One region of the Lactobacillus acidophilus genome, then DNA from elsewhere that is predicted to be linked to it. Evidence: riboswitches for the same ligand, from Rfam matches in the RefSeq annotation. Region 1 holds a riboswitch; the other holds the start of a gene.

Region 1 (15,999 bases):
CAACAGTTAATTCTTGATCCTTAAATTTTAGAATAGTACCAGCAGTTCTAGAAGAAGCAAGTAGCTTTACACTTTTTACCGGAATCGTTGATTTAGCTAATTGATCAATCATTCTTCTACCAACAGCACCAGTAGCACCTAATATTGCAACATTATATTCTTTAGTCATTATTTATCCTCTTGTAAAAATTGCTTTATTCGCTTCATTGCTTCATGCAAATTTTCATCACTTGAAGCATATGATAACCTGACATACCCTTCACCACCAGGACCAAATGCACTACCTGGGGTGATACCTACTTTTTCCTTAAAAGCTAAGTCTAAAGCAAACTGCATATCATCCTTACCATATTTAGCTGGAATTTTAGCAAAAATGTAGAACGCTCCATCTGGCTTTACCGCATGCATCCCCATCTCTTCTAATGCTTTAAGTACGAAATCACGTCTTTTTTGATAAACTCTACGATATTCGTCAGGATCATCTAATCCATTTTCTAATGCTTCGATCGCTGCAGCTTGAGAAGAATCGGTAGTCGTTGTAACCATTAACCCATGAACCTTACCAATTTGTTCCATAATCTTTGCAGGACCAGCTACATAGCCCAATCGATATCCTGTCATAGCATGCGATTTTGATAAACCTGAAATATAAATTGCCCTTTCAGGAATTAAACTTGCGATTGAAAAATGCTTCACACCATATGTTAAACTACTATAAATTTCATCCGTAATTACATATAAATGTTTTTCTTCAATTACTTTAGCTAAAGCTCTAATTTCATCTTCTGTATACTCAACACCAGTTGGGTTTGTTGGATAATTTAAAATGACAGTTTTAATTGCTGGATTTTCTTCAACAGCTTTTTCCAACTTTTGTGGTGTTAATTTAAAATCATCTTCTGCAGTATTTATTAAGACATAGTCCGCATCTGCTAATGTAGCAACTGGCCAATATAATGAAAATACTGGGGTTGGAATGGCTACCTTATCACCAGGATTAGTAAGGGCGAAAAGCGTTGCATTAATAGCTTCAGTTGCACCTACAGTCACTATAATTTCAGTTTCTGGATTATAGTCAATCCCGGTTACCTTATTCAAGTAATTACTAATTGCTTTTCTTAATTCTAACTTTCCTTTTTGTGGTGCATAATGTGAATCATTTTCTTCAATACTCTTGATTGCAGCTTTTTTCACATGTTCAGGAGTATTCATATCTGGTTCACCCAGTGTCAATTTAATAATTCCGGGAATAGTTGATACTTTATTATCAAAAATTCTAATTCCTGAAGCTCTTACATCTTGAATTTTTTTGCTTAATCCTAAATCGCTAGCTAATTCTGGCATAACATTGCCTCCCTTTTATAAAATATTTTCTAAACCAACAACCAATTCATTTAATTGATCTACTTTTTCTAAAGCAACCTTAACCCCACTCATAAAACTTTGACGATCAAATGAATCTTGTCTAATAGTTAAAGCTTCTCCTGTTCCACCAAATAAAACTTGCTCATGTGCTACATAACCTGGTAGACGAACAGAATGGATTTTTATCCCTTCATAATCTCCTCCACGCACATTTTCTAAAGTTTCAACTTCATCTGGAGCAGTCTGATGAGCAGGTCTATTTTCTGCAATCATTTTAGCAGTTGCTAAAGCAGTACCAGACGGCGCATCCTTCTTATCTGCATGATGCATTTCAATAATCTCTACATCTGGGAAATATTTAGCTGCTTCTTTAGCAAACTTCATCAATAATACTGCGGAAATCCCGAAGTTAGGGGCAATTATCCCACCAACCTTTTCTTCCTTAGAAATTTCAATTAATTCTGCTTCTTGCCCATCACTTAAACCAGTAGTTCCTACAATTGGTGAAATATGATGGGTTAAAGCAAATTTTACATTATTATATACCGCTTTGGGAAGCGTAAAATCAATCCAAATATCTGTCAAATTATCAGGTATTTCATCTAAACTATTAAAAATTTGAGCATCCTCTGGCAAATTATATTTTTGAGGGTCATTTTCTGCCGATGGTGATAGCCCTGCTACTATTTTAAAATCTGACAAGCTATTAACTAAATTAACAGCTTTTTGTCCCATTGCGCCAGTAAAACCAGCTATCAATACCCTTTTAGTCATCCTCAAGTTCCTTTCCTAAATCAAGTGGTAACTTTTGCATTAGTGCATTATCATCCAAACCTAAGCGTTGTGCTAAAGTTATTTTTTCTTCATCATTTAATTCAACTAATGGTAAACGACAACCACCTACATTAAGTCCTTGAGCATTTAAGACTGCTTTCACTGGGGCTGGAGAAGGATACATAAATAATGCTTGCATCCTTGGTGTAAGCCAGCGCTGTATCTTGGCGGCTAATGGATAATTACCTTCATAAAGAGAATCATACATTCTACGCATTTGATTTGCATATATATGACTGGCTACTGAAATCACTCCATTAGCTCCTAATAAACGTGCAGTAAGTGCTTGTGTATCTTCACCAGTAAACACTTGGAAATCTGGGTCTTTATTTTCAATAATATATTCCATTTCTTCAAGCGATGCACATTGCTTAATCCCTTTAATGTTATCCAAACGCGATAATTGGACGATTGTTTCTTTTTCCATCTTTACACCAGTTCTACCGGGAATGTTATAAATTAAAAATGGAATTTTAGTAGCGTCATTTATTGCACTGAAGTGCGCTACCATACTACGTTGATTTGGTTTGTTATATGGTGGTACAACTATTAATGCATAATCAATACCTTCAATTTGTGCTACTTCATTAGTAAAGGCAATAGTTTCAGCAGTATTGTTACTTCCAGTTCCTGCAATTATTGGCACACGCTTATTAACAAACTGACTAAAATGTTTATATAGATCTATTTTTTCATCATGGGTCAAGGTTGGTGTTTCACCTGTTGTTCCGCCCACTACAAAGCCATTGCATCCCTGACCAATCAAATAATTAACTAATTTCTCCAAGCTAGAAAAATCTATTTTATTATTTTCATCAAATGGTGTTACAATCGCTGTTAACAAATCCGCATCAATTAGTGTAGCCATATTATTTACCCCATTCTATCAATTAAAAATCCTTTAATTGCATCAATTCCACTTTGAATACTTTTTTCATCCGGATTAAGTGTAGATGAATGTAATTGTGAACTTGGATCACCAACTCCTAACCAAAACATTGTTCCTGGGAACTTCGCTAGCAAAAAGCCAAAATCTTCTCCTGTCATTTTAGGCTCTGTTTCTATAAAGTTAACCTTAGGATTTTTCTTCATATAAGAAATGAAATTTTTAGTTATCTTAGGATCATTTTCTACTGGCCAATAGCCACCTTGATTTAATTCCAAATTTACTTCTACATTATAGCTATGTGCAATTCCATCACATACATCTTGCAAACGTCTATCTATTTGTAGAATCATTTTTTGAGTTAACCCACGAATAGTTCCCTCAATTCTAGTATGACCTGCAATTACATTTCTAATAACTCCTGCATTAACCTTACCCAAAGTAATGACACCACTTTGAATTGGATCAATACTTCGTGAAATGATAGTTTGAATTTGCATAATTAAATTTGCGGCCGCTACAACTGTATCATTAGCATTTTGCGGAAAAGCAGCATGGCCGCTTTTACCAATTACATCAATATTTATTTCAGTTGTTCCAGCAAATAAGGTTCCCATTCTACAGCCAATACTACCAGCAGGTAGTTCTGGATTATCATGCAACCCATAAAATTCATCTGGTTTAAATTTTCCCTGAAATAAGCCTTTTTCGTATGCCTGTTTTCCTCCACTCTCACTTTCTTCAGCTGGTTGAAAGAAAAATAGCAAATTATCTTTAGGTTGATTTTCACTAAAATAGCTTAATAAGCCTAAAGCTACGGTCATATGAATATCATGTCCGCAGGCATGCATTATTCCAGAATGTTTTGAAGTAAAAGGTAAGCCAGTCTTTTCTTGTACAGGTAATGCATCAATATCAGTTCTATAGCCGATTGTTTTTTTAGGATTAATTCCTTTAACTAAACCTAATATTGCAGTTGGTAATGTCTTAGGCACTACAATAGTTAAATGATCTTGTTTTAAATTTTTAATTACCTTTAGTAAATAATCATGCGTTTCTTTTTCTTGGAGAGCTAATTCAGGAATTTCATGTAAATGCCGCCGAATTTGAATTAATTCTTTTTCACTTAAAACTGTCATAACTAAATCTTTCTTAAGTCATCTTCTAATCCAGTCTTATCTAAAGTTTTATTATCAACTTTTTTAATTACTTTTGCTGGAACACCTGCAACCATTGTATATGGTTCTACATCCTTGGTAACTATGGCGCCGGCTGCAATAACCGCACCTTTACCTACATGTATACCCTCAATTACTACTGCATTAGCACCGATAACAACGTCATCATCAATTTGAACAGGTTTAGCCGAAGCTGGTTCAATTACACCCGCTAAAACACTTCCTGCACCGATATGACAATGTTTACCAACGATCGCACGTCCACCTAAAACAACACCCATGTCGATCATCGTATCATCACCAATTTCAGCACCAATATTAATAATCGCACCCATCATGATTACTGCATTTTTACCAATAGCCACTTGGTCACGAATAATTGCACCTGGTTCAATACGTGCATTAAATTTCTTCAAATCAATTAAAGGTACAGCAGAATTTCTAACATCATTTTCAATTCGATATTGGACAATCTTTTCCTTATTATCATTTAAAAATGGTTCTACATCTTTCCAATCACCAAAAATTATACCTGAATGTTGTTCAGTAAAGTTTTCAATTGTATTTGGAAAATTAAGTTGATCCAAATTACCTTTAATAAAAACCTTTACCGGTGTTTTCTTAGGAGCATTTCCAATATATTCAATAATGCTTTTTGCATCTAAATTTGTCATAATTTTTCCCTTACAAATAACTATTCCTTACAAAACCTGTCTAAATGAACTAGATCTTCTAAACTTTCTCTTTTGACGACTAAGTGCGCTTTTCTGTTTTCTGCAAAAACTACAGCTGGTCGAGGATTTCGATTATAATTCGACGCCATTGAATATCCGTATGCTCCTGTATCCAGCATTGCTAGTACGTCACCAGATTTAACTTCTGGTAATGATTCGGTAGCTAAAATATCGCCACTCTCACAATATTTACCTGCGATCCTCACGCGATTAACGACTGGCGCCTTAGGATTATTTGCTAAAACCACATCATATTTTGCTTGATATAACGCAGGACGAATATTGTCACCCATACCACCATCTACGGCAACATATGGACTATAACTTGGAATAGTTTTACAACTTCCCACAGTATATAAGTTATATCCAGCAGGACCTACAATTGAACGACCAGGTTCAATATCAATTTCTGGAGTTGGAAAAGCAGCATCAGCTGATCCTTTTTTTATTGTTTCAATAATTGTTCTTACGAATTCTTCAGGTTTTAACGGATTATCATCAGCAGTATATTTGATGCCAAAACCGCCACCTACATTAATTATTTTTGCTGTATATCCATATTGGCTACGCCAATTTTCTGCTACTTCCATTAACTTTTTAGCAGCTAATTCAAAACCATTTAATTCAAAAATTTGTGATCCTATATGAGCATGAATACCTAACATATTCATTCTCGAATTAGCTAAAACTCGCTCTAATGCTAAATCTGCCTGTCCTGATTCTAGATCAAAGCCAAATTTACTATCAATTTGACCGGTTTGATCATATTCATGAGTATGTGCCGAAATTCCTGGAGTGATTCGCAACATAACATTTATTTGGGTATCATATTGGTGCAATACCTGATCTAGCAGTTCAATCTCATGAAAATTATCAATAATAATCTTTCCTACATGATTTTTAACTGCCATTTCAATTTCAGCTAAAGATTTATTATTACCATGAAAACTAATTTTTTCTGCTGGAAAGCCGGCTTTCAATGCAGTATACAATTCTCCAGCCGAAACAACATCAGTATATGCACCTTCTTCATTGGCTACTTGATACATAGCAATACAGGCAAATGCTTTGCTAGCATAACTCACAGCATAACTAACGCCTTCTTCTTCAAATACTTTTTTAAAAGCCCTAATTTGATTACGGATTCGATTTACATCATATACAACTAACGGCGTACCATATTTCTTCGCAAGTTCAAGAGTATCAACACCGCCAATTGTTAAATGCCCTTTTTCATTAACTTGTTTTTCCATAATTTGTGGATTCATGCTTTTCTCTCCCGTTCGTGCAGGCGAAACGCTAATAAAAAATCCACTGCCTGCGCCAAGCAAACAATGGATTAGTTTTCACTCAATCTTATATTCGATAGCGCTCCGCGAAATTTTCGCGACAGTTCGCAATTTATTCAACTGCGACCCAGCCTATACCTTTGGCGTGGTTAAGCTTCGGCAACCTCCCCTTTCACAATTAATCATCGTTTTGCCTAACTTATAATTGTTACTCTTGTCAGTTGCGCCTCTATGATTTACATGTAGTCTACATTTTTATGAAAAGATAGTCAATATTTTTATTATAAAAATTTAATTTTATTATTTTTTAGGTAGCTATAATTATTGCTATTATCATTTTTTAGTTGCATGATTAAAAAATAATGTTAAAATGGCAACTAAATTTAGTTTGCTTCTCTTGCTATAAATTAACAATTTATGAAAGCAGTTTATCAAACAATAATCATGAGGTGTTAGTATGAAAGTAGTTAAGTTCGGTGGTAGCTCATTAGCTAGTGGACAAAGCGTTGAGCAAGCTTTAAATATAATTTTAAATGATCCAGAAAGACAAGTTATTGTCGTTTCTGCTCCAGGTAAAAGAAATAATGCCGATACTAAAGTTACGGATCTCTTAATTAAATATGCTGAACAAGTTTTAAAACATGAAGAAACAGATGCAATTGTTAAACAGATTTTTGCTAGATACCAAGAAATTGGATATTTTTTTGGTTTAAACGATGAAAAATTACAAATTATTCAGAATATTTTATTAGCCTTACCAAATCAAAATTATCCTGATAATAATTACTTGATGGCAGCATTTAAGGCACATGGCGAACGATTAAATGCTCGCTTGATAGCGTTAATCTTACAACATGAGAATATTAAAAGCCGCTTTCTTGATCCAGTCGATGCTGGATTAATCGTAACAGGTGAACCTAATGATGCTTTAGTTAATCCAGAAAGTTATTTAAATTTAGATCAAATAAAAATTGATCCCAATGAAAAAATCATTTTTCCAGGTTTTTTTGGAATTACTCCTTCAGGAAATATTGCTACATTTTCTCGGGGCGGTTCTGATATTACAGGAGCTATTTTAGCCCGTGGATTCCATGCAAACATCTATGAAAACTTTACTGATGTAAACGGAATATTCGCAGCTAATCCTAATATTGTTATGCATCCCATTTCAATTAAAAAAATGACTTATCGAGAGATGCGTGAACTATCTTATGCAGGCTTTTCTGTTTTCCATGACGAAGCTTTAATTCCGGCTATTCAGGGACAAATACCAATCAATGTTAAAAATACTCAAGAACCAGATAATCCGGGAACAATGATTGTGCCAGAAAAGAATTTTTCACCAGATAACACCATAACGGGAGTAACTAGTCAAAAACATTTTTCTGCTCTGTATCTCCACAAATATCTTTTAAACAAAGAAGCTGGTTTTACTCTTCGTATCCTGCAAATTTTATATAAACATAATATTCCTTACGAACATATGCCTTCAGGTATTGATGATATTACTATTATTTTTAATAACGATTTTTTAAATGATCAACTAATTGATCAAATCTGTAATGAAATTCAAGCTACTATCAATCCTGATCAACTTGAATGGATTGATGACTATGCCATTATTATGGTTGTTGGTGAAGGGATGAAGAAGACTCCTGGCGTTAGTCGACAAATTCTAGATTCTTTAGCTAGCCAAGGAATTACGCCTAGAATGATTAATCAAGGTGCATCCCAGATCTCAATAATGATTGGTACTAAGAAAGAAAAAGCAGATAAAGCAGTAAAAATTATTTATCAAGATTTTTTTAATTAGAAAGGTACAGTATGGTTAATTTATTAAAGGTACATGGCTCACAAAATCATTTTTTTATTTTAGATCAGACTGAATTAGACAATTCTCTTACAGATAAAGAATTAAGAGCTTTTACTAAAAAAATTACTAATCCTAAAACCGGAATTTTGAATGGAGCAGATGGTGTTTTAGTAATTAACAAGTCCGTTCGAAAGAATTCTTTAGCCCAAATGCGCGTAATCAATGAAGATGGCAGTGAAGCTTCAATGTGCGGTAATGGTCTTAGAACCGTTGCTCGCTATTTAAGTGAAAAATATCAAAAAGATCATTTTTTAATTGATACAATGAATGCAAGTCTACGCGTTCATAAAGAAGAAAATTTTGCTAAAGGTGTGCCAGCTTATTCAGTTGAAATTTCACCGGTTAGATTTAATAAAGAGGCATTGCCTTTTACTAATTTAGGTCATAACCGTTTAATTGATACATTTGTACCGGAAATTTATCCTGGTCTGCGTTTCACCTCTATCGCCGTACCCAATCCTCATTTAATTAATTTTGTTAACCAAGAACAGATCGCCGGTCCAATTTTAGGAAACATAGGTAAAAGACTAAATGACAATAACCCTTACTTCACTGATGGCGTCAACGTTAACTTTGCTCAAATTTTAGATAAGAATAAACTATTTGTTCGTACATATGAGCGTGGAGTAGGCTTTACTAATGCATGCGGTACCGGTATGTCAGCTACCTCATTAGCTCTTTTACTAACTCATCCTGACATGGTGGATATTAATTCAAAAATTGACGTTTTTAATCCCGGTGGTATGGTTCAAACAAAAGTTCATTATGATGATAGTACATATTGGATTGAATTGACCGGTAATGCCACAATTACTCATCACATCATTATTTCTAAAAGTGACCTACGGAATAATAATTTTGCAAATGTACAAATTTCTGAAACTAAAGAACAACAAGCATATGAACAATTCATAGATAACTTACCTAAATTTAACAGCATAACTACTTTAGCATAGAAAAAAGCGTTGCCCTTAAAGAGCAACGCTTTTATTGACTAATCTTATCTTCAATCCAATTTCCTAATTCAGTTACATGAAATTTAGTAACTGAGCTAAAAGTCAAAACCGTCACGTGATCATAATTAAGATCTAATTTTTTTCTTAATCCTGTCATAACTTTATTGGTTTGGTTTTTTTTGATTTTATCCATTTTTGTACAGACAACTAAGATGGGAATATTTAAATATTGTGCATATTCATACATGGAAATATCATCTTTAGTCGGTTCATGACGACTATCAATAAGAATAATTAATCCTTTTAAATTAGGTCTAGTTTCTAAATAGTCCTGAATCATTTCACCAAATTCTTGACGTCTTTTTTGAGAAACTTTTGCATATCCATAACCTGGTACATCAACTAAATAAAAATCATCATTAACCAAATAGAAGTTTAAAGTTTGTGTTTTACCAGGCTGTGATGACGTTCTAGCTAAATTTTTACGCTTAAGCAGGGTATTAATCAAACTAGATTTTCCCACGTTTGAGCGGCCTGCTAGAGCTATTTCAGGCAAATTATCCTTCGGATACTGTTCCTCTTTCACAGCACTAACAGCATATTCACTACTTTTAATTATCATTTGCTTTTACCTGAACTTCTTCAGCATTTTTACGAGTAATGCGAGGCTGTGCGTGACGGGTTATTACGTCTTTAGTCACTTCTACTGATTCAATATCTTCTTCACTTGGGGTTTCATACATAATATCCATAATTGAATTTTCAATGATTGTTCTTAAACCACGAGCTCCCATATTTCTTTGGATAGCTAAATCAGCAATTGCTTTTAATGCACCATCAGTAAACTTCAATTCTACACCATCTAATGATAGAAGTTTCTTATATTGCTTAACAAGAGCATTCTTTGGCTCAGTTAATACGCGAACTAAATCTTTATTATCAAGTTTATCAAGCGTGGTAATAATTGGAATTCTACCAATGAATTCTGGAATCATACCGAATTTAACTAAATCAGCAGTAGTTAAATGACGAGTCCAATCATCAGCATCTACCTTGTTAACTTCGTTTTCAGCACCAAAACCAATAGTTTTCTTACCTAAACGGCTTTTAACAATCTGTTCAATTCCATCAAATGCTCCACCTACAATAAAGAGAATATTAGTAGTATCCATCTTTATCATTTCTTGTTGCGGATGCTTTCGTCCACCTTGAGGAGGCACAGAAGCAATAGTACCTTCCAAAATCTTCAAAAGCGATTGTTGCACACCTTCACCTGAAACATCACGTGTAATTGATACGTTTTCAGATTTTTTAGAAATCTTATCAATTTCATCAATATAAATAATTCCACGTTGTGCTCGTTCAAGATCGTAATCAGCATTTTGTAATAATTTAAGCAAAATGTTTTCTACATCTTCACCAACATATCCAGCTTCAGTTAACGTGGTTGCATCAGCAATTGCAAATGGAACGTTTAAAATACGTGCAAGTGTTTGAGCTAAATAAGTCTTACCTGATCCAGTAGGACCAATCATTGCAATATTAGACTTTTGTAATTCTGTTGATGAATCTACATCCATTTGGCTGATTCTCTTGTAGTGATTATAAACAGCAACTGATAGTACTTTTTTAGCACGATCTTGACCAATTACATATTGATCAAGTTGTTTTTTAATTTCAACTGGTTTAGGCAGTTCACTTGCAGTTTTTAGTGAATCTGCACGTAATTCATCGTCAATAATTTTTTTAGCCAAGTCAACACATTCATTACAAATATATACACCGTTTCCGGCAATCATTTTTTTAACTTGGTCTTGAGTTTTACCACAAAAAGCACATTTAATCTCTTCTTGATCTGTAAACTGATTTGCCATTAACTTTTCCTCCTATATCTACCAAAATTAGATTATCATAAATTAACTAATATTAGTAAATATTAAGCTTGAACATTAAAAAAAGCGGCCTAAAGCCGCTCCTTTTAAGAAATAAGTAAATTAGTCTTACTTGCTTTCTTTATCGTCTGAATCTTTTGCTTCAAGTTTTGACTTAGCAACTTGCTTAGCATTGTCAGTAATAAGATCCATAGCCTTACGTACAGTAATGTCATGACCCAACATATCGTCTGACAAGGTGTTACGTACAACCTTTTCATCCATGTTGTATTCAGCAGCAAGGTCCTTGATTTCCTTATCAATTTCTTCCTTAGTTGCCTTAAGATCTTCTGCAGCAACGATTGCTTCAAGAACTAAGTTAGTCTTAACTCTTTCTGCAGCATTCTTAGCAAATTGTGAACGTAATTGATCTTCAGTAGTATTAGTCAACTTGTAGTAAGTTTGTGGGTCAATACCTTGACGTTGCATGTTACCCAAGTATTGATTTAATTGAGTATCAACATCTTCTTGGATCATAGCATCAGGAATTTCATCGATGGTAGCATTCTTTACAGCACCTTCGATTGCAGCTTCTTGAATAGCATCATTTGCAACTTGTTCTTTTTGATCCTTTAAATCTTTCTTGATCTTTTCCTTTAATTCATCAAGAGTATCTACTGAATCGTCAACGTCTTTAGCAAACTCATCATCTAATTCAGGAAGTTGCTTTGACTTAACTTCATGGATCTTAGTAGCAAAGTGTGCTTCCTTACCAGCCAAGTCCTTTGCACCGTAGTCTTTAGGGAAAGTTACTACAACGTCAACATCATCGCCAGCTTCGTGACCAACAAGTTGATCTTCAAAACCTGGAATAAAAGTACCTGAACCTAATTCGAGTGAGTAGTTTTCAGCTGAGCCACCGTCAAATTCCTTACCATCAATAGTACCTTTGTAATCGATAGTTACAGTATCGCCATTTTCTGCCTTACCCTTCTTAAGAACAAGTTCAGCACTTTGTTCACGACGCTTGTCAAGTTCAGCATCAATATCCTTTTGGTAAACACGAGTGTTTTGCTTAGGAACTTCAATACCCTTGTATTCGCCTAATTCAACTTCTGGTTGTACAGTAACAGTAGCCTTCATAGTCCAGTCCTTGTCCTTGTCCATTGATACAGGAACAATTTGTGGTTGGCCAACTGCATTAATACCAGCTTCCTTAACAGCAGCTGCATATGCGTTTGGCAATACGATATTCAAAGCATCTTCGTATAAAGCTTCTTCACCGTAATATTGATCAAAAATAACACGAGAAACGTGACCCTTTCTAAAGCCAGGAACACGTAAATTTTTCTTTATTCTTTTAAAAGCTTGGTCTAAACCTAATTTAATTTCATCTTTTGAAATATCAAAAGTAAGTTCACCGGTTGTCTTACCGGTTTTTTCCCATTTTACAGACATTAATAAAATACCTCCAATGTCAATTTTGAGTTTGCTTCTTGCATACTAAGTTATCTTACCTTAAACTAGCACAAAAAACAAATATAAAAGAAAAAAGATGCGCTCCAGTGAAGAAGTGCATCTTTTTTAACTATATCGTTAGAAATTAGTCAAGGATTTCAGTAACTTGACCGGCACCAACGGTACGACCACCTTCACGGATGGTGAACTTAGTACCCTTTTCGATGGCAGCTGGCTTGATCAAAGTAACAGTGAATTCAGTGTTATCACCAGGCATAACCATTTCAGTACCTTCTGGCAATTCAATTTCACCAGTAATATCAGTGGTGTGGAAGTAGAATTGTGGACGGTAGTCTGAGAAGAATGGAGTGTGACGACCACCTTCGTCCTTCTTCAAAACATAAACTTGTGCCTTAAACTTCTTATGAGTTTGGATTGAGCCGGGTGCAGCCAATACTTGACCACGAACAACTTGATCACGGTCAACACCACGAAGCAATACACCAACGTTATCGCCGGCTTCACCTAAGTCCAAAGTCTTGTGGAACATTTCCAAACCAGTAACAACTGACTTAAGAACTTTATCTACCAAACCAACGATTTCAACTTCGTCACCGACCTTAACAGTACCACGGTCGATACGACCTGAAGCAACAGTACCACGACCAGTGATAGTGAATACGTCTTCAACTGGCATCAAGAATGGCTTGTCAGTTTGACGTTCTGGAGTTGGGATGTATTCATCAACAATGTCCATCAACTTCATGATTTGGTCTTGAGCTTCCTTGTCACCTTGTAAAGCCTTTAATGCTGAACCACGAACAACTGGAATATCATCACCAGGGTAATCGTATTCAGTCAACAAGTCACGAACTTCCATTTCAACCAAGTCGATCAATTCTGGGTCGTCAACTAAATCGCACTTGTTCAAGAATACTACGATGTAGTTAACACCAACTTGACGAGCAAGCAAAATGTGTTCACGAGTTTGTGGCATAGGACCATCAGTTGCAGCAACAACTAAGATAGCACCATCCATTTGAGCCGCACCGGTAATCATGTTCTTGATGTAGTCGGCGTGGCCTGGAGCGTCCATGTGAGCGTAGTGACGATTTTCAGTTTCGTATTCTACGTGGGCGGTGTTAATAGTGATACCACGTTCCTTTTCTTCAGGTGCAGCATCGATTTGTGAGTAATCTTCAGCCTTAGCTAATCCCTTTTCAGCTAAAACAGTAGTAATAGCCGCAGTTAAAGTGGTCTTACCGTGGTCAACGTGACCGATAGTACCAATGTTTACGTGTGGCTTAGTTCTAACGTAATGTTCTTTTTCTGCCATTAAAATGACCCTCCTGTAAATTTGCAAGAAGTCCGTTGAGATAAGTTAACGGATAATTCTCTGTTGAATATTGTACTACTTTCTTCGGCAAATGCCTAGTAAAAAAGATTAAGCGATATGCCTAACGAAAATATCCTTTGCTAATTATACTAAATAGTTCGAAAATGTAAACCTTTTTTGCTTATTATTTTAATTTGGTAGGTTTTGATATACATCCTCAAACAATTTATGATGATTTCTGCCATTTTTTTGTTGCAAATAGGATACCAAATCACTAGCAAAACTATCTGGTTCATCAATATATTTATTTATTTTGGGATATAAACTCCCAACAACTAAATTAACTTCTCCAATCATCAAAGGTAATTGACTGGGATTATGAGAAAAACGTGCCCCAATAGCTGAAATTATTTCTCGATATTTAGCATTTTTTTCTAACAATGAAACATTTGCTGGAATAAAACTTTCCATGTTTCCTGCTACCCATACTTTAAACTCATCAGTCAATCCCAATCTAACTAAATCTTCGCAAATTGATAAACGAACGGCAAAATCAATTGTAGGATCTAACAAAAGACTTTGAGCAAATGACTTAAAATTAATTAAATTTAATTTGTGCAATCTAGCATAGTCAAATTGATTTATCTGTTTTTTCTGTTTAAAGTTTTGCATGATTTTTTGTTGTGCTTGTTCGGAGACAGGTTTAACTTCAAGCAGCAAATCTATCTGTCCTAAATTTTTTAATTGTAGCGCTTCTATAAAATAATTATTCTTTTCTAGAATTTTGCAATACATTTCAAAAATTTGCTGATTTGAAAAAAGATCAGGCTCTTCCTTTATTAAAGCATATGCCTGATCTTCTTGGTTGTTAGCGCAATATAACTCGCACAGCTGCAAAATAACTTCAAGTGAGTATTCACCACGTAGTGCTTCTTCTAGGTTCTGAATAGCTGCTTCCAAATTACCATTACGCTTATTTTCTTCAGCAAGTTTCAATAAATTTTTTTGACTCACTGATGTCATTTTTACTTTTCCTTATTATTTGATTTTTTCGTTGATTTATTAGAGACGCTCTGTGTCTTTTCATTGCGCTTCTGCATTGCACGATGACGATTTTGATTTACTTCCATCACTACCGGTAAAATCACAGGACGACGGTTAGTTTTTTTATACAGAAATTTTTCTAAGTCACTGCGAATATCCTGCTTTAACTCTGTCCAATCAAATTTTTTATGTTCAAAATTATTATTAATAGCCTTTTTAATCACATCGATAGATTCGCTCATTAATTGGCGATTAGCTTTGATGTATACAAATCCACGACTGGTCACTTTAGGCTCTGCAATGATCTTTTTCTTTTTACGATCAATCGTAACAACGGCAACAAAAATTCCATCATCTGATAAAACTTCTCTATCACGTAAAACGATATTACCAACATCACCGACACCAGAACCATCAATCATAGTATCTTCGCCTGGTACAGGATCAGATAAGTAGAAACGTTTTCTCTTAAAATCATAATCCAGACAATCACCGTTTTTAGTGATGTAAATATTCTTAGGATCCATTCCTGTTTTAATAGCAAGATCACGAACAATTTCCAATAAACGGTACTCCCCAATCACAGGGATCAAGAATTTTGGTTTTAAAGTATCAATTAATAATTGAATGTCTCTACCAGTTGCGTGACCACTTGTATGGATATTTCGTCCCAATTGAATTACAGTACCGCCGGCCTTATAAACTAGATCACTGGTTTCAGCAACCATCGTTTCAACTGAATGTGATGGAGTAGTCGCAATAAATACCAAATCACCCTTTTGAATAGTAATCATGCTATGACGCTTTTGAGCCATTTTTTGCAATGAATTTAATGGCTCACCCATACGACCAGTTTCCAAAATAACGGTTTGATCATCTGGTACGGTCTTTAAATCTTTAACACGCATTAAAAGGCCTTCTGGCACATCCAAATAGCCCAATTTCATAGAAGTTCTAACAATTTTTGCTAAATCACGACCAGTTAGTAACACTCTTTTGCCCGTGGCTTTAGCTGCATTTAAAACTTCTTGAACACGATTCAAATTCGAAGCTTTAGCGGCAACAATAATTCGACCGGTTGCATTTCTGAACACATTAGTAACAAAATTACCAATATCTTGTTCAGATGCATTCGGGAAGGATGCTTCTGCATTAGATGAATCACTTAATAAAGC
Region 2 (15,999 bases), 720 kb from region 1:
TTTATTTCCTGATCTTGACGAAAAGAATATTCATCAAGATGACGTTGCCACACAGATTATTTCAGATGGACCGGATCGTTATACATCTTATATGCGTAACGGCATGATGCGTCTAATGCTACTTGCTAGGAACCGCTTGTGGGTACAAACGCCTTACTTAATTCCTGATGATGCAGTTTTTGCAACTTGGCAAACTATCGCCATGTCTGGAGTTGACGTCAGAATTATGATTCCATGCAAGCCAGACCATCCATTCATCTATCGTGCAACTCAATGGTATGCCAATGAATTAACACGTTTCGGCGTAAAAATTTATATTTATGAAGATGGATTTTTACACGCTAAAACTACTATTATTGATGATAACTTCTCCTCAGTGGGTTCAATGAACCAGGACTATCGATCATACAGTCTTAATTTTGAGGATAATGCTATTTTTTATGATAAAAATTTCAATAAAAAAATGGCTGAGGCTTTTGAAGAAGACATGAAAAAAAGTCACCTGCTTACTCCTGAAGAAATAAAAAAGCAAGGTCGCTGGCTGCGAACCTTACAAAGTTTCTCTCGTATGCTTTCACCAATTCTGTAGCAATTAAGCTTGAATTTCAACTGGAATATTTTTGTCAATATATTTTTGAAGTGCTGGCAATACTTCATTAATTTGAACACGAAAACGCATCATATAAGCCCTATTGTTATTGGTTCTGAAAAGTGCCATTACTAAGGGCTTATTTTGATTAGGAACATTAATTATCGTGATATTAGCGATTTCCTCATATTTAACTGTTCTTTTAAAATAGCCTGAGACAACCATTCTTTTTGTACTAAAACCAGAAAATCCATCTACAATACTAATTAATAAGAATAAGGCTAAAAATACGTTCAAGCCTGGATCACCTTTTTCAATGTAATTCCATGTAAATCCTAGCCAAATAAAAATAATTGCCCAAATAATTGAGGAGATACGGTAACGCCCGCTAAATTCTATCTTTGCTTGCCAATACCAGCTATAGCAAGCATAAGCCAACATTAATATATTAACTATAATGTAAAAATAAGACATGTATGTCATAAAACTTCTCCTCAATTGTTATATTTCTTTCCATTATAACAAAGCACTGATTTATAATTAAATTAAACAGACCTATGAGAGTAAATATTATGAAGCCAAATGATATAACTGAATTACAAAAAGATATTGATCAAGCAAAACATATTACATTTTTAACTGGTGCTGGAGTATCTACCCATTCGGGCATCCCAGATTATCGTTCTAAAAATGGTATCTATAATGGTATTAAAGAAAGTCCTGAAACTATTTTAAGTGAAGCCACACTTTTTCATCGTCCAGAACTTTTCTACAATTTTGTGATGGAAAACATGTATTTTCCAAGTGCTCAGCCCAATTTAATCCATAAAAAAATTGCCCAATTGTGTAGTCAAAAAGGAGATTTAATTACGCAAAATATTGATGGTTTAGATACAAAAGCAGGAAATACTCACGTCACAGAATTTCATGGCAATTTATATAATATTTATTGTACTAAGTGCCACCAACAAGTTTCATACTCAGAGTATGCCAATGGCTATCTTCATAAAAATTGCGGCGGAATTATTCGTCCTGGTATAGTACTTTATGGAGAAGCAATTAATCCTGAAGTATTAAACGTTTCGATTAACAATATGCAAAAATCTGATTTAATCATTATTAGCGGAACAAGTTTTGTCGTCTATCCTTTTGCCCAATTATTAGCATATAAAAAAGGATCTGCCAAAATCTACTCTATTAATAAAACTGCCATCCCTGCTCCACAAGTTACACAAATTATCGGGGATGCTCTTGATGTATTTAAGCAATTGAATTAAAATGACTGGTTTGTTATTCTAAGAATACCAGCTTTTTTCATGTATATGGGTGGTGAAAACATGACAGATTTTTTTATTATGATTATGTTACGATTGATTCTTGGACGTATTTCTTAACTGCATCTGAGTTCGGCTTAACTTATGTTGGCCTTAAAGGAGACGAAACTGTCTCTCCTATTTTTAGCTTTTATCCTCATAGAATGCTAATTCACGATCCTAAGCGATTAGAACCTTATACTACACAATTAAAGGAATACTTCGCAGGCACTAGAAAAGAATTTGATGTTCCAATCGATATTTCTAAATTCGGAACCGAATTTCAAAGAAAAGTACTAGAAGTTGTCAAAAAAATTCCTTATGGTCTTACTGTAAGTTACGGCACAGTAGCAGCTGGATTACCAGATGCTACTTCTTCACGATCGGTAGCCCATGCAGTAGCTCTAAATCCTGTATTAATTTTTATTCCAGACCATCGAGTTATTTTATCTAATAACAAGGTAGGAACATACCGTCTAGGTCAAAAAGAAAAACTTAAGTTAATAGAATTAGAAAAGAGTCATTTACATGGCAATTCTTAAAATGTATGCTCCATTTTTTGATGGTAACAATTGGTTGCATGTTTTAACAAGCGGCAAGGACTGGATGATCATTCTGACTTTAATTATTATGGAATGTCTTCTTTCAGTTGATAATGCTGTAGTTTTAGCAGCTCAAACACAGGTACTACCCACAAAAAGTGAGAAAGAAAAATCCTTATTATACGGACTTTGGGGAGCATATCTTTTTAGATTCATTGTAATTGGAATAGGTACTTATTTAATTAACTTCTGGGAAATCAAATTAGCCGGTAGTATATATCTATTCTATTTATCAATTAAATTCTTCTATGATCAACGCCACCCTAAAGAAGTTGTTGAACACGAAAAAGAAAAAGAAGCCCGTGAAAAAGCACACTATAAAAATAAAAAGAAGAAAAAACACGTTCTTTCACTTTTTTGGCGAACGGTTATTTCGATTGAATCAATGGATATTGTTTTCTCAATTGACTCTGTTCTTGCAGCATTAGCTATTTCGGATAATCCCGTAGTTGTTTTGATTGGTGGAATGATCGGTATCCTCTGCATGAGAGGTGTAGCCGAAATTATAATTAAATTAATGGATATAATTCCAGAATTAGAACCTATGGCTTACGTTTTAATTGGAATTATTGCATTAAAATTATTATTAGCTCTGCCACCACTTAAATGGGAAATGCCAAATACGGCATTTGCAATTATCGTATTTGCAATATTGGGTTTAACTATTATTTTCCACTTCTGGCGTGTTAAAAAACATGGACATAAACATTTATAAGCAAAAACCTAATCTTGATAATGAGATTAGGTTTTTGCTTATTTGCTTATAGGTGATTTTCTACATATTTTTTCAGCACCACAGCTTGATTATGTTCTCTATTTTTCGCACCGTAGAGAAACAACACATCGTCAGATTTCAACTTATTCCGCACTATTTTAATAAATTCAGTTGTGAAATTATTATCATCTAGTTCATTAATATATTTTGCTTTGAACTCAGGGAATTTTTCGTCTTCATGATTAAACCATTTTCTTAATTCATTTGTTGGACCAATTTGCTTAGCCCATTCATCCAAGTTTGCTTTGACTTTACTTATTCCACGTGGCCACATCCGATCAACCAAAATTCGGTAGCCTCCTGGTTGTTCATGATCATAAATTCGTACTAATTTAATTTCCGTCATTTGAAATTCCTCGTTTCTTCTTTTAGTGTATTACTAAAAGATGAATTTAGAAACAACGAGGCACTTTATGAATTACGCAGAATATTTTACTAATCGATCTACCGATGAAATTACTCGTGACTTAATCGGACGGCCACTTACTTTTAATGATGGACAAGAAAAACTCGGCGGCTATATCGTAGAAGCAGAAGCTTACATGGGCAAACTTGATCGTGCTGCTCATTCATATGGCGGCCATCGCAGCCCGGCCAATGAAGGTCTTTACCGCACCGGTGGTACTATTTATATTTATGCCCAACGCCAGTATTTTTTCTTCGATGTTGCTTGCCAAGAAGAAAATGAACCACAAGGTGTGTTGGTTCGTGCCATCGATCCTGCTTGGGGTATTGATTCTATGATCAAAAATAGAAATGGAAAAAGCGGTGTACTTATTACTAATGGTCCTGCTAAAATGATGCAGGCTTTTGGGATTCATGATAAAAATTGGAATCTACATTTTCTTTCTGATTCTCCGTTTACCATTGATTTAGCCGACAATCATAAGCGCATTGCCCAGGAAATAATTGCAGATAAACGCGTCGGTATCAACCAATCTGATCCTATTTGGGCAAACAAAAAACTGCGTTATTATGTTGCTGGAAATCCTTACGTTTCAGATATGAAGAAAAGAGATTACGCTTCCAATAATGGTTGGACTTGACAAATATATATTTTTCCTTTAATCTGTTTGTCAGTTAAATAATTTTCCAATGCAATAGAGGTTGCGACAATCACAAGGTATTTTGGAGTCCGCGAAGATGAAGAAGAATATCTCAGGGTTGCCGCCGAAATGGATTCAATATTCGCGTATTAATCTGTTGGGCTACAGGAGCATATCCTGCAGACTGTCTCGGTTAGTCCCCGAGGAGCGCTATAAGATTTGGTTTGAACACTAATGATTATTATCCTCGTTTGTTTTGGCAAGCGAGGTTTTTATTTACGCTTTATTGTATTGGCTTTGGATTAAAAACTATTTTTGGAGGTTTTTACAATTGAAGTCAAGATTTAGATGGATTGCTGCATTAATGACAGTACTCCTTAGTATTTTTATCGGATTCAACTTTAACAGCCATTCAACTCAAGCTGCTAAAAAAGATTCTGGTACATTAAAGATTGGTATGGAAGCCAATTACCCACCTTACAACTGGACTCAACCAACTAAAACAAATGGTGCAGTTCCAATTGATGGCTCTAATTCATATGCAAATGGTTATGATGTTCAAATTGCCAAAATTATTGGTAAAAGACTTCATAAAAAAGTTGTAGTTGAAAAGACTCAATGGGATGGTCTTCTTCCTGCTTTAACTTCAGGTAAGATCGATTTGATCATTGCCGGTATGTCACCTACTGCTGAAAGACGTAAAGCAATTAACTTCTCAGAACCTTACCGTAAGAGCACATTTGTTGTAATTACTAACAAGGCAAGTAAATATTCAAACGCCAAGAAGCTATCTGACTTCAAAGGTGCTAAATTAACTGCACAACAAGGTACTTTGCACTACGACTTGATCAAGCAGTTAAAGGGTTCTAAGAGAGAACCAGCTATGCGTGATTTTTCAGCCATGCGTCAAAGTCTTTCATCAGGTACAATTGATGGCTACGTTGCTGAAGATATTGAATTTGAAAGTTACCACAATGTTAACCCTAATATTATTGCCATTAACTTAAATAAGATGGCTGGTTTTAAGGTTGATCATGATGACTCTGTTACAAGTATTGGTGTAAAGAAAGGCAACACTAAACTTTTAAACGAAGTTAACGCCACTTTAAGAACCATTTCTAACAAAAAGCGTGATCAATTGATGTCACAAGCTATTAGAGAACAACCTAAGGCTGGTAACGAAACCAAGAATGAAAATTGGCTTGTTACTACTTGGAAGCAATACGGTGGCATGATTATGTCAGGTATTGGCATGACATTACTTTTGGCTCTAGTTGGTACCATCGTCGGTTTCTTCATCGGCTTACTTGTAGGTATTGTTCGTACTATCCCTACTCCAACTACTCGTGGTAAGCGCTGGGCTTTAAACTTTGTTAAATGGTTATTGTCAGTTTATGTTGAAATCTTCCGTGGTACTCCAATGATGGTTCAAGCTGCAGTAATTTATTATGGTATTGCTCAATTCTGGCACTTAAACTTGAACAGAACTGTTGCCGCTTTAATTATCGTTTCTATTAACACTGGTGCTTACCTTGCCGAAGTTATTCGTGGTGGTATTATTTCAACTCCAGAAGGACAATTCGAAGCAGCTAGTGCTCTCGGTATGACTCACAACCAAAGAATGTGGCATATTATCTTACCTCAAGCTATTAAGAATTGTTTACCTTCAATTACTAACGAATTTATCGTTAATATTAAGGATACTTCAGTATTGAGTATTATCTCAGTTTCAGAATTATTCTTCGTTGGTACAACAATTGCCAGTCAATCATTCAAGTTCTTCCCAACTTATTTGATGATTTCAGCAATCTACTTAATTTTGACATTTACTATTACTAGAATCTTTAACTTTATTGAAAAGCGACTTGAAGGTAATAAGAATTACAACTTGATGGCCAACCAAGTTCAAGTTGGTACTCCAAAAGATGCGGAGGCAAATAACTAATGACTGAATCAAACGAAACAATTATTTCTTTAAAACATATGCAAAAGGCCTATGGCAGTCACCAAGTCTTAAAAGATATCTCTGTTGATATCAAAAAAGGCGAGATTGTAACTATTATTGGTCCTTCCGGTGGTGGTAAGTCAACTACTCTTCGTTGCATCAACTTACTTGAAGAACCTACCGGCGGAGAAATTGATTTCCACGGCGAAAATATTTTAAAACCTGGTTATAATCGCAATGCTTTCAGATCAAAGGTGGGTATGGTTTTCCAACAATTCGATTTATTTGAAAATAAGAATGTGTTAGAAAACTGCATGATCGGTCAAGAATTAGTTCTTAAGCGTTCCAAAGACGAGGCACGTAAGATTGCTATGGAAAACTTAGAAAAAGTTGGTATGGGGCCATTTATCAAGGCCAAGCCACAACAATTATCAGGTGGACAACAGCAACGTGTAGCTATTGCTCGTGCGATTTCAATGAATCCAGAAGTTTTACTCTTTGATGAACCAACTAGTGCCCTTGACCCTGAAATGGTTGGTGAAGTGCTAGATGTTATGCAAAAACTAGCTACAACCGGTTTAACAATGGCAATCGTTACTCACGAAATGGGCTTTGCTAAGAGTATCTCAGACCGTGTATTATTTATTAGTGACGGTGTAATTACTGAACAAGGTTCACCCGCTCAAATCTTTGATAATCCGCAAAATGAAAAGACTCAAAAGTTCTTAAGTAACTTTAGAAAAATGGATTTTTAGATATTAACAAACGAGAAGTAAGCAAACTTCTCGTTTGTTTAGTTTATAATTAAGAAAAATTATTTGGAGGAAAAATATGAATGAAAAAGTATATTACTTCATCAAGTCTTATGATGATAGTTTACCCATGCCACCCGCAGAAAGTTTTGGTCAAATTCTAAATGAAACTTACTTACATCCCTTTGATTGGAGTGCTAGAACAACACGTAAATCCTACTGGTGGAGTGTTTTAATCAACTTCATTCTTTCCATTTTATGTATTGTGCTTGGTTTCTATGCTTTTAATAAAAACATCAATCCCGGTATTAGAGTAATTGATGCCGTTGTCGCCATTGTAGTCTATCTCTGGGTATTTCTAGCAGGTCTTGGTCAAATGGTCCGTCGTTTGCACGATGTTGGCTATAGCGGCTACTGGTATTGGTCTACATTTACTGGCTACGGCACAATGTTTCTATTTTATTTAGCACTGCAGCCTTCAGCTCAGCGCAAAGTAAAGTGGGGTAAATACTTATTTAGCGATCAAGATTATCCCGAAGGAAAAAAAGAAAAAGTTCCCGTGCCAACAATCGGACAAATTTTGAAGGAACATTTCTTTGACTGCTTTAATTGGGATGCCAGATCTACTAGAACATCATTTTGGGTAGGTACTGCTATTAATCAAGTGGTTATGGTAATCGGTGTGCTTGCATGCTACTTGATTGCTTTCTTGCTTTTTCTTCCATTCAGGGTCACTGGCTTAAACTCTGACGATTCAAAAGTCATTGCTGTATTCTTCATCATTTTCCTTATTTTCTTCGCTGCTGTAACCATTTGGGCATTCTTAGCACAATTAGGTCACACTGTTCGTCGTTTGCACGATGCTGGTTTTAATGGTGGCTGGTGGTGGTTAAGCGTAATTCCTTACGTTGGACAATTACTTTTAGCATTCTTGCTATTCCACCCTACCGTTAAAAATGAAGTTAAGTGGAACAAATATTTATTTGATCCTGAAGATCGAATTAGATAAGCAAAAAAGATCATTCTCAATTATTGGGAATGATCTTTTTATTATTTTCGTTCAACTATTTTAGAATTAATTCTAAAATAGCTATCCAGCGGCTTAAATAATATCATTATTTTCTTTAATTCGTGCTAGTTTCCAACCTGTATCAAAGTATGTCTTACGAATTTGACGTAAATCGTCATAATCACTCTGCAAACTATCAATTGCATCCTGTAAACTTTTATTTTGCTTTCTGATTTCATTCAACTCAGGATCATTAATTATACCCTTAAGATGCACTTGCGCAGCTAAATAACGACGACGATGCTCAAATTCTTCTCTTAAAGTGCCTAATGCATTTTCATACTTAACAAGTTTTTTATTAATATCAGAAATTTGATCATTTAGTTGAATAAATAGCTTATATGGCATATCCGACTTAATTCGATTACATTCTGCACAAGCTAAAGTCAAATTATCCAAACTATTATTATGACTTAATGAAACGGGGTCTTTATGATCTACACTATGACCGCGTCTACCACAATACTGGCAGCGATACTTATATTTAGCTCTAATGCGTTCACGGTCAATAAAATCCACTTCATTTAATTGAAAATTGATTTCCAAACCCATTTTTTTCAGATTCTGCTCAAAGGTTATATCTTGGTTAGGTACATAATCATTTTGTCCATCTTCACTTTTGATTACCGCTAGATTAAAATCAGACCGTTTAATCTGTTGGCGTGCAATTTCATTACCATCATAATCTTGCAAAAAAGCTTCGTATTTTTTACGAGCTTTTTTATTTTTTACAATAAAATTTAATTGATCTTGCTTTTTATCTGCACCAACAAATGTATATAGCAAACTTTGAGCAAATGTAGATACTGCATTATTGGAATACTCTTCTGGATTTAAATTACGCGTTCTGCAAATATCACAAATACTGGTTAATTTAGGATTCATTAATCCTTCTTGCTTAAAATGCAAGGAGTCCATGCGGAGCCCGCATGAACTACATTGAAATTTCACCTATTCATCATCCCCTAACAATAAAATGCTAAAAGCTATCCGTTGCATCTTATCTTTTCCTGCAAAATCACCTTTAAAAAGATCTGGCAAAATCTTCTTAATAAAATATTGTACACAAACTAAATCATCAAACTTCTTGATTGTTTCAAGACTTTCTTTAAACATTTGCATATAAACTGGATTAGGATTACCTAATTCAATTTCCCCATAAGCTTCATACAACAGATCTAACTTGTCACAAACTGACAAAATCTTTCCTTCTAAGGTGTCATCTTTTCCTTCTGAAAGACGTCTAGTATAAATTTCTTGAAATTCTTTTGGTATCTCTTCTTTGATGAATTTGGTAGTCATTGTCTCTTCAACATCACCAATCATCTTTCTAAGTTGAGGAGTAGCATATTTAACTGGTGTTTTAATGTCACCGATAAATCGTTCAGTATAATCATGATTTAAACTCTTTTCATAAAGAGCCTTCCAATTAATTTTTTTATTACCATGCACTTCTTCAATATCACCCATCATTTGTGCAAGTTCTGCTGTTCTAAAGCAGTGATCAGCAACTGAATGATGATGATACTTAAAATATCCTGGTGCACGATCAATCGACTCTAAACTGTTAAAACCTTGAATGTATGCATTTAATCCCATTTTTATCCTCCTCAATAAATAAGTTAAAAATTTTTACTATGTTACCAAAAAATAAATAATACTTCAACTACATTTTAGCAGCATCTAAAGCTGCAATAGTAGTTAGAGCTGCATCATAATAATTATTTTGTGGTAAACGTTTAGCAAAAATATATTGCTGTGACATAAATAAATTATCATAGCCTTCTTTTCTATTAAAACTCACAGCACAAAAAATCGGTGCACTAAAGCTTGCAGACACATAATTATTAATTGCTTTGCCACTTAAAGTATAGCCAGCTGTTACTACATTCTGCTTACTGAAGAATTTAAGCATTCGATTTTCAATTTTTTTAGCCACTTTATTATTACTATTAGCTAACATCATTGGAACACGACAAGCATTTGCGGAAAAATTACCATCATCTTTGGTAGCAACTGTATTAGCTTTGACTGGCTGAGCATTTGTTGCACTAACCCACGCAAAATCTGGTACTAAGCCTGTTTTATGCTGGCGACTAAGCTGATAAAGACGCTCAAGCATAGTTCGTTTTATCGTCAACCAGCGATCATCACCCGTAGCTTTATAAAAACTATCAAAGAATTCCGGCATTACATCTGATGTACGCATTAAATCATAATATTTAGAATTCTTATTAGCCCAATTTCCTACCGTTAGCGTTCTAGTTTTAGCATTATATTCATAACGTAAAATGTCTTGCAATATCTTAACAGCTTCATCTTGATAATAAATATCTTTATATACCTTACTTGCTAGCAACAACGCCTCGGCAATAAATAAATCACCGTCAGTTGCACTATTTTTATCTACCTGCCACTTACCATTTTCTTCAACTTCACGCCAAGACATTAAAGCAGTTTTTCTTTTATTAATTGTTTCACGGTGTTTTAAATAAAAATTATTTAGACGTTCAAACGTGGCTTTATCACCAAAACCATTCTGAGCTGCTAAAGCAGAAATATACATCCCATATCCTTGCCCTTCAGACAAAGCAGTATACTTATTTGAATTAGGCGTAGTATTAATATAACTTTCTTTTTCATTAATTTTAACAACGTAATATTTTTGCCATTGTCTATAAAAATCCTGTTTTAATTGATGACTATTATCCAGTCGTACATAAGCCATAATCGCTGTAAAAATTACAATTATCAATATAAATGTTAGGGGCACTAATTTTAGTCTCTTCATTTTCTCTTCCTAAATTAATCAGCAAATCTCTTAGTTTTAACCCACTTAGTACCATCACGATGAAAAATTCTGTCACAAAATACTGAACATACGGCATGAATTGAAACAATAATGAATAACTGAGAATAAGTAAAATATGATGCTATAGCAAGCCAAATTTGTTCGGTAGTTGCTTGGCCATATTGTGTACACATAGCAACATTGATTTGCAAAACATATAATAAAATCATTAATAACCAATTTAACAAAAGAATTTGAGCTAACAATATATTATTAGAAGTAATCGTAAATGGCAGTTGAATATTTGGATTCCAAACATGTGCAATCATTGTAAATAAATTCGCTAAAAAAATGAAATCGGATAAAACGATCGCCGCATTGAACCAAAAGAAAGTACAAGAATAATAAAAAGTTTCGAGCTTCACACGCCAGTTACTCTTATCAAAGATATGCTTAAAATTATTAATAACTACTTCATAATTTCCTTTAGCCCAGCGTAATCGTTGGAAGTAATAATCTTTTAAACGCTCTGGTTCCTGCTGAAAAGCTTCAGAATTATAAGCTAAAGCAATCAATTTGCCAGATCCCATAATTTTAAAAGAGATATCAGTATCTTCTGTTAAAGCGCCGTTACGCCAACCACCAATTGATTCAACGTATTTTTTATTAATAATAAAATTTGTTCCTGGAATACGACCTATTTTAAATAATTGCCAAATGCCACAATGTTGAATTCTCTGTGTTACAACGATTTCTTGGTTAATACATCTAGTTAAAAAATTCTGTTTAGCATTACGCGTTTTATTACGTCCAAAGGCTGCCATATAACGTTGCGGATTTTCTTGTACTTTTTTAACTAGAAAGTATAATGCATTCTCTTCTGGCATCGCATCTGCATCATAAACACCTAAATATTCACCATGAGCAATCTTCAAAGCATCATTCAACACACCAGCTTTACCACCAGAACCAGTTCGTCTAATAACTCGTGCGTTACATTTGTAATACTGCTTATTTTTTAAAACTTCATCTAAAACATCAGCTGTTTTATCTTCACAATTATCAGCATAAAATAATACTTCCAATTTATCCTTAGGATAATTTAAATTTAAAATCGCTGTAGCTGTTTTCTCAATTACCAATTCTTCATTATGAGCTGGAACAACAATCGTTACTTTGGGATACCGCTTTAGTGGCACTATTTTAACCAAAACCTTACTATGTTTAAGCCAAAATGCAATTGCTCCACTTAAAGTAATAATAGACATCAGTAACGACAGCCAAATTGAAATAAGAGTGATTATTTGCATTACATCATTCATTTTTCTTTTTCCTTTTTCCTTTTTGCTTTAATTAGTGCTTCTTCAACATTGCCGTAAATTTTTAATGCACAGAAGAAAATAATTACAAAACTAATTAAAAAAATGGCGGTAATAATAATTGCTAATGAATAAAACCAATTAATCATTTTGATCATCCTTTAAATATTCAACGATAATATCCGTTTCTAACCCTCGTTGGAGATATTTTTTTATTTTGTTCAGATCAGAAAACTTTTTACAATTATTTATATCGATTTTTTCAGATGCCATCTTAAGTTCTAATGGTATATCTATATCCATACGCCGCAAGTTTTCCTTTGTTTTTTTATTTATTTCTTTATATGTTTGTAAACTTATTTGTGGGGAAATAATCATAAACATACCATCGCCTACATAATAAATAAATTCACTCTTTAAACGTGTTTTTTTTCAAAATCATAGAAATACTTCGTAAAACTTCAGCATGATATTCTGGATGATATTCTTCAATCTGTTGATGTCTATCCCAACTAATTAATTCAACATTAGTCCACAAATCTAGATCTGTATATGCTTCAATTTGATGCAATTCGCGTTTATAAAACTTATTAGCATTATAGTAGGTCTGTAATTTTACATTTAGATTGTAGTGCGATATATATCTTTGAATATCATTTTCTCGTTTTTTAGCGATACTCCAATGCAGAATATGATGCCTTACTATTCCTAATAAACTAGCTTCAATTGGAAAAATTATTATCAGTAATATTTTTTCATCTATAGGCATTACTACATATCCTAATAAAAGAAATCCAATAGCAATTGTAGTAAGAATAATTATTAACCAGCTAACTGTATATCTAGCTGAAAATAATCCTACAACTATTGCCAGTATGAAAATCATAGATATGCCATTAACTACATTGGATGAAAAATCATCTGCTATCCCCAATACAATTACTGGAAAAATCAATGCCAATAGTAATGCAAAATATACTAGTCGAATATATTTTTTAGTCATTGTTTTCAGTCCTCTCAAATCCCTATGCATGAAAAAAGACTACTAAGAAAACTTTACTGATCTCTTAGTAGTCTCTCTGTTTCTATTTTTGAAAAACAATTTTACTTGTTTTCGTCTTTTGCGGCCTTGTTAAGAAATGCAACAACTGCTGCTACGTGAGCAACACGCTTCTTAGCATTTCTCTTGTTTTTAGGTCTTTGGTTTGGTTCACAACCAGTGTTGTAATTTTCACCTTTACGCATAGTACTATACTTCCTTTCAGATTTTCGAAAATCTAGTATAGTTTACCATGATCAATTTTTTTAATCAAGTATAGGAAAAGCCATCATATAATTTAAGATACGATTAGCATAACTTTGACGAGACTGAAACTCCTTAATTGCCGTATTAAGCATAGAAATATTATCCGTAATAATCCCATCAACGTGTTCATACATCATCTTTTTCATTTCTGATTTATTGTTGACGGTCCATGCATAAACAACATGGTTTTGCAGATGCGCTTGCCAAATAAAATCAGAACTTAAAGTTGAATACTCCATTGAATAACCATCAGCCACACTCTGCGGATAAATCAAATTATATGGTTGGATATACAAAGTCTCAATTTTAGGATTAAGTTGCTGCATTTTAGTAACTACTCGATAATCAAGCGACTGTAATTGATAATGATTTTTCAAAATTTCATGACCATATTTTTTATTAAACTTTACCAAAAATTCATTCGAATCATTGGGTGTGGTCTTTATTTCAATTAACAATTTTTGCTTTAGTTTTTGTGCAGCTTGCATGTATTGATCTAGACTTACTACTTTTCCTTTGTACCCATCTTCTTTTGCAATTAATTTAGTTAACTGGTTCAAAGTTAATTCTTTAGGTCTTTTATCCTTCCCAGTTAATTTTTTTAAATTCTCATCATGCATGATTACAAACTGATTATCTTTAGTTTCATGAACATCAATTTCTACATAATCCGGTTTTAATTTGGCAGTTTTTTTCAATGATTCTATCGTATTTTGTACACCATTTTTATCATTTACACCTCTATGAGAAATAGTGACAGGCACATGATCATCCAAGCCAGCTAAATAAAAGACATTCTCAATAATATTTCCAGTTATTGCCAAACTCCATATAGAAATAATTGTAATCAAGATTATTTTATTATTCGTGACTTTCTCTTTTATTTCATTATTATTTTTAGTCACTAACTTAACCAAAAAGTATAAAGAAACTGCACTAACCCAAATTAAGAAAACCTCACTAATTATCTGAAAAAGTGTCAGATTAATAGTAGCCATTATTAAGGCAAATTTCCCAGGGAATGTATCCCAAATTAGTTGCAATAGGTACGCTCCACCAACATTAATTGCCATAATAACTATTGCCAGTATGCCTAAAGGAACAAAAAATCCTATTACTTTACGCCAATTCTTTTTCATCAAAAAAGCACTTTTCTTCATCGCTTCTCTAGTTGTAGTTTTATAAATCACCATAATCGGTAAAGTCAATAAAAAGCGAAATGCAAGCACAAAAATTACAAGATAAAAAATAATTAAGATAGCTAATAAAATCCCACTCCTAGTCATGTAGTCAATAATAAATTGGGGAATTTTTATTTTAGCTAAAAGTGGCGTTCTAAAAACAACATTAGCAAAAGGAATCACCAATAAGAAATATATTGCCAGCAGCAGTAGTGATCCTAGTCTAAAATGTCGTAAACATTGCCCAAACTCACTAATACTAGCTTTCAACGCAAAATTATTTTTTATAAATAAAATAATTAAAGCAAATTGACTATAAATAACGAATAAAAGCAACGCCAATTCTATTAGTAAAAAGAAAACTACAAATGGATGCTCAGACAATATAATCACTAAATTAGAATACGATATAAATGGAATCGCACCTGCTTGCAATACAAACGTAGTAATATAGCGAAACAGCGGAATAAAGACAAATTGGTTTAAAATACTAATACTCGTAAACAAGATTAAATATTGAAACCAATTTTGTTTAAATTCCGCTGAAAGATTTTTTATTTTTTTAAATATGTTCATTAATACCGATTAGCAAGTCTTGCCTTCTTGCATTTCCTTTTTGGTCAATTTTTGCGGTACATACTGTTCAACCGATACCGCACCATCAAGGGTGCCACTATTGTCAGATAAACTCAATGTGGAATTTCTAGCATTAACTACTAATCCATCTTCAAAAAAGCTTAATTCATCAGATGATGTCCATAAGTCAAAACCAACATTATTATCTACTTTAATATCATATTTTGGATCTTTTTCATCAAGAACGACAAATTGAAAATTCGCACCAATTGTACATGTTCCGCCTAGCTTTGAATACTTATTTGATCCATCATTCAAGGCAAGCAATAAAATTTTATTATCCGGATTATTTTTTTCAATAACTTCTTTTGCGTCTGGTTTAATATTGATTGAAATTGTTTTTTCTGTCATATTCAATCCCTCATTTCGATCTATACATTTACTTTAATATAGCATCATAACCTGCTTTTCACTAAAAATATGCTCAAAAACATTGTCTATCTTTAATTTTTTAAAATTAATCATTGCAAGCAACATTAAAAAGGCTCAAAATGGTACATAGGGTTTTTAGGCGATTGTAATACGTAAGGGGGACCTTTTATGACCGTCTTAAAGAATATTGCTAAAGATAGAATTTTACAGATTACAGTTTTAATTACAGTAGTTAGTCTTTTTTTTGCTAGACCGCGGTTAGCGGACATTAACTTTCATACATTATGGTCTGTTGCTGCGATG

The links. A riboswitch is a leader RNA that binds a small molecule or an ion and turns the genes downstream of it on or off. The one in region 1 is predicted to bind lysine.
Region 2: linked by a shared signal. The riboswitch ahead of SO785_RS08160 (ABC transporter substrate-binding protein/permease) and the one ahead of lysA (diaminopimelate decarboxylase) in region 1 are both predicted to bind lysine.

The regions. Positions count from the first base shown of each region.
Region 1 covers NZ_CP139575.1:974,509-990,507, forward strand. The annotation lists partial or broken gene SO785_RS04380 (aspartate-semialdehyde dehydrogenase) at 1-169, opposite strand, end outside; gene SO785_RS04385 (aminotransferase class I/II-fold pyridoxal phosphate-dependent enzyme) at 169-1,344, opposite strand; gene dapB (4-hydroxy-tetrahydrodipicolinate reductase) at 1,360-2,139, opposite strand; gene dapA (4-hydroxy-tetrahydrodipicolinate synthase) at 2,132-3,067, opposite strand; gene SO785_RS04400 (N-acetyldiaminopimelate deacetylase) at 3,073-4,224, opposite strand; gene dapD (2,3,4,5-tetrahydropyridine-2,6-dicarboxylate N-acetyltransferase) at 4,227-4,937, opposite strand; gene lysA (diaminopimelate decarboxylase) at 4,958-6,265, opposite strand; lysine riboswitch at 6,356-6,526, opposite strand; gene SO785_RS04415 (aspartate kinase) at 6,744-8,099, shown strand; gene dapF (diaminopimelate epimerase) at 8,111-9,115, shown strand; gene yihA (ribosome biogenesis GTP-binding protein YihA/YsxC) at 9,147-9,737, opposite strand; gene clpX (ATP-dependent Clp protease ATP-binding subunit ClpX) at 9,727-10,989, opposite strand; gene tig (trigger factor) at 11,116-12,444, opposite strand; gene tuf (elongation factor Tu) at 12,590-13,780, opposite strand; gene SO785_RS04445 (hypothetical protein) at 13,970-14,803, opposite strand; gene SO785_RS04450 (ribonuclease J) at 14,806-15,999, opposite strand, start outside.
Region 2 covers NZ_CP139575.1:1,690,296-1,706,294, forward strand. The annotation lists gene cls (cardiolipin synthase) at 1-589, shown strand, start outside; gene SO785_RS08130 (hypothetical protein) at 593-1,072, opposite strand; gene SO785_RS08135 (NAD-dependent protein deacylase) at 1,162-1,866, shown strand; gene SO785_RS08140 (methylated-DNA--[protein]-cysteine S-methyltransferase) at 1,959-2,444, shown strand; gene SO785_RS08145 (TerC family protein) at 2,431-3,219, shown strand; gene SO785_RS08150 (DUF488 domain-containing protein) at 3,266-3,625, opposite strand; gene SO785_RS08155 (DNA-3-methyladenine glycosylase) at 3,693-4,325, shown strand; lysine riboswitch at 4,373-4,546, shown strand; gene SO785_RS08160 (ABC transporter substrate-binding protein/permease) at 4,657-6,270, shown strand; gene SO785_RS08165 (amino acid ABC transporter ATP-binding protein) at 6,270-7,025, shown strand; gene SO785_RS08170 (DUF805 domain-containing protein) at 7,102-8,031, shown strand; gene SO785_RS08175 (HNH endonuclease signature motif containing protein) at 8,125-9,042, opposite strand; gene SO785_RS08180 (YfbR-like 5'-deoxynucleotidase) at 9,043-9,690, opposite strand; gene SO785_RS08185 (glycosyl hydrolase family 8) at 9,758-10,882, opposite strand; gene SO785_RS08190 (glycosyltransferase family 2 protein) at 10,897-12,204, opposite strand; gene SO785_RS08195 (hypothetical protein) at 12,201-12,350, opposite strand; gene SO785_RS08200 (hypothetical protein) at 12,343-12,585, opposite strand; gene SO785_RS08205 (hypothetical protein) at 12,611-13,204, opposite strand; gene SO785_RS08210 (hypothetical protein) at 13,306-13,446, opposite strand; gene SO785_RS08215 (glycerophosphoryl diester phosphodiesterase membrane domain-containing protein) at 13,507-15,264, opposite strand; gene SO785_RS08220 (iron-sulfur cluster biosynthesis family protein) at 15,274-15,675, opposite strand; gene SO785_RS08225 (SLC13 family permease) at 15,865-15,999, shown strand, end outside.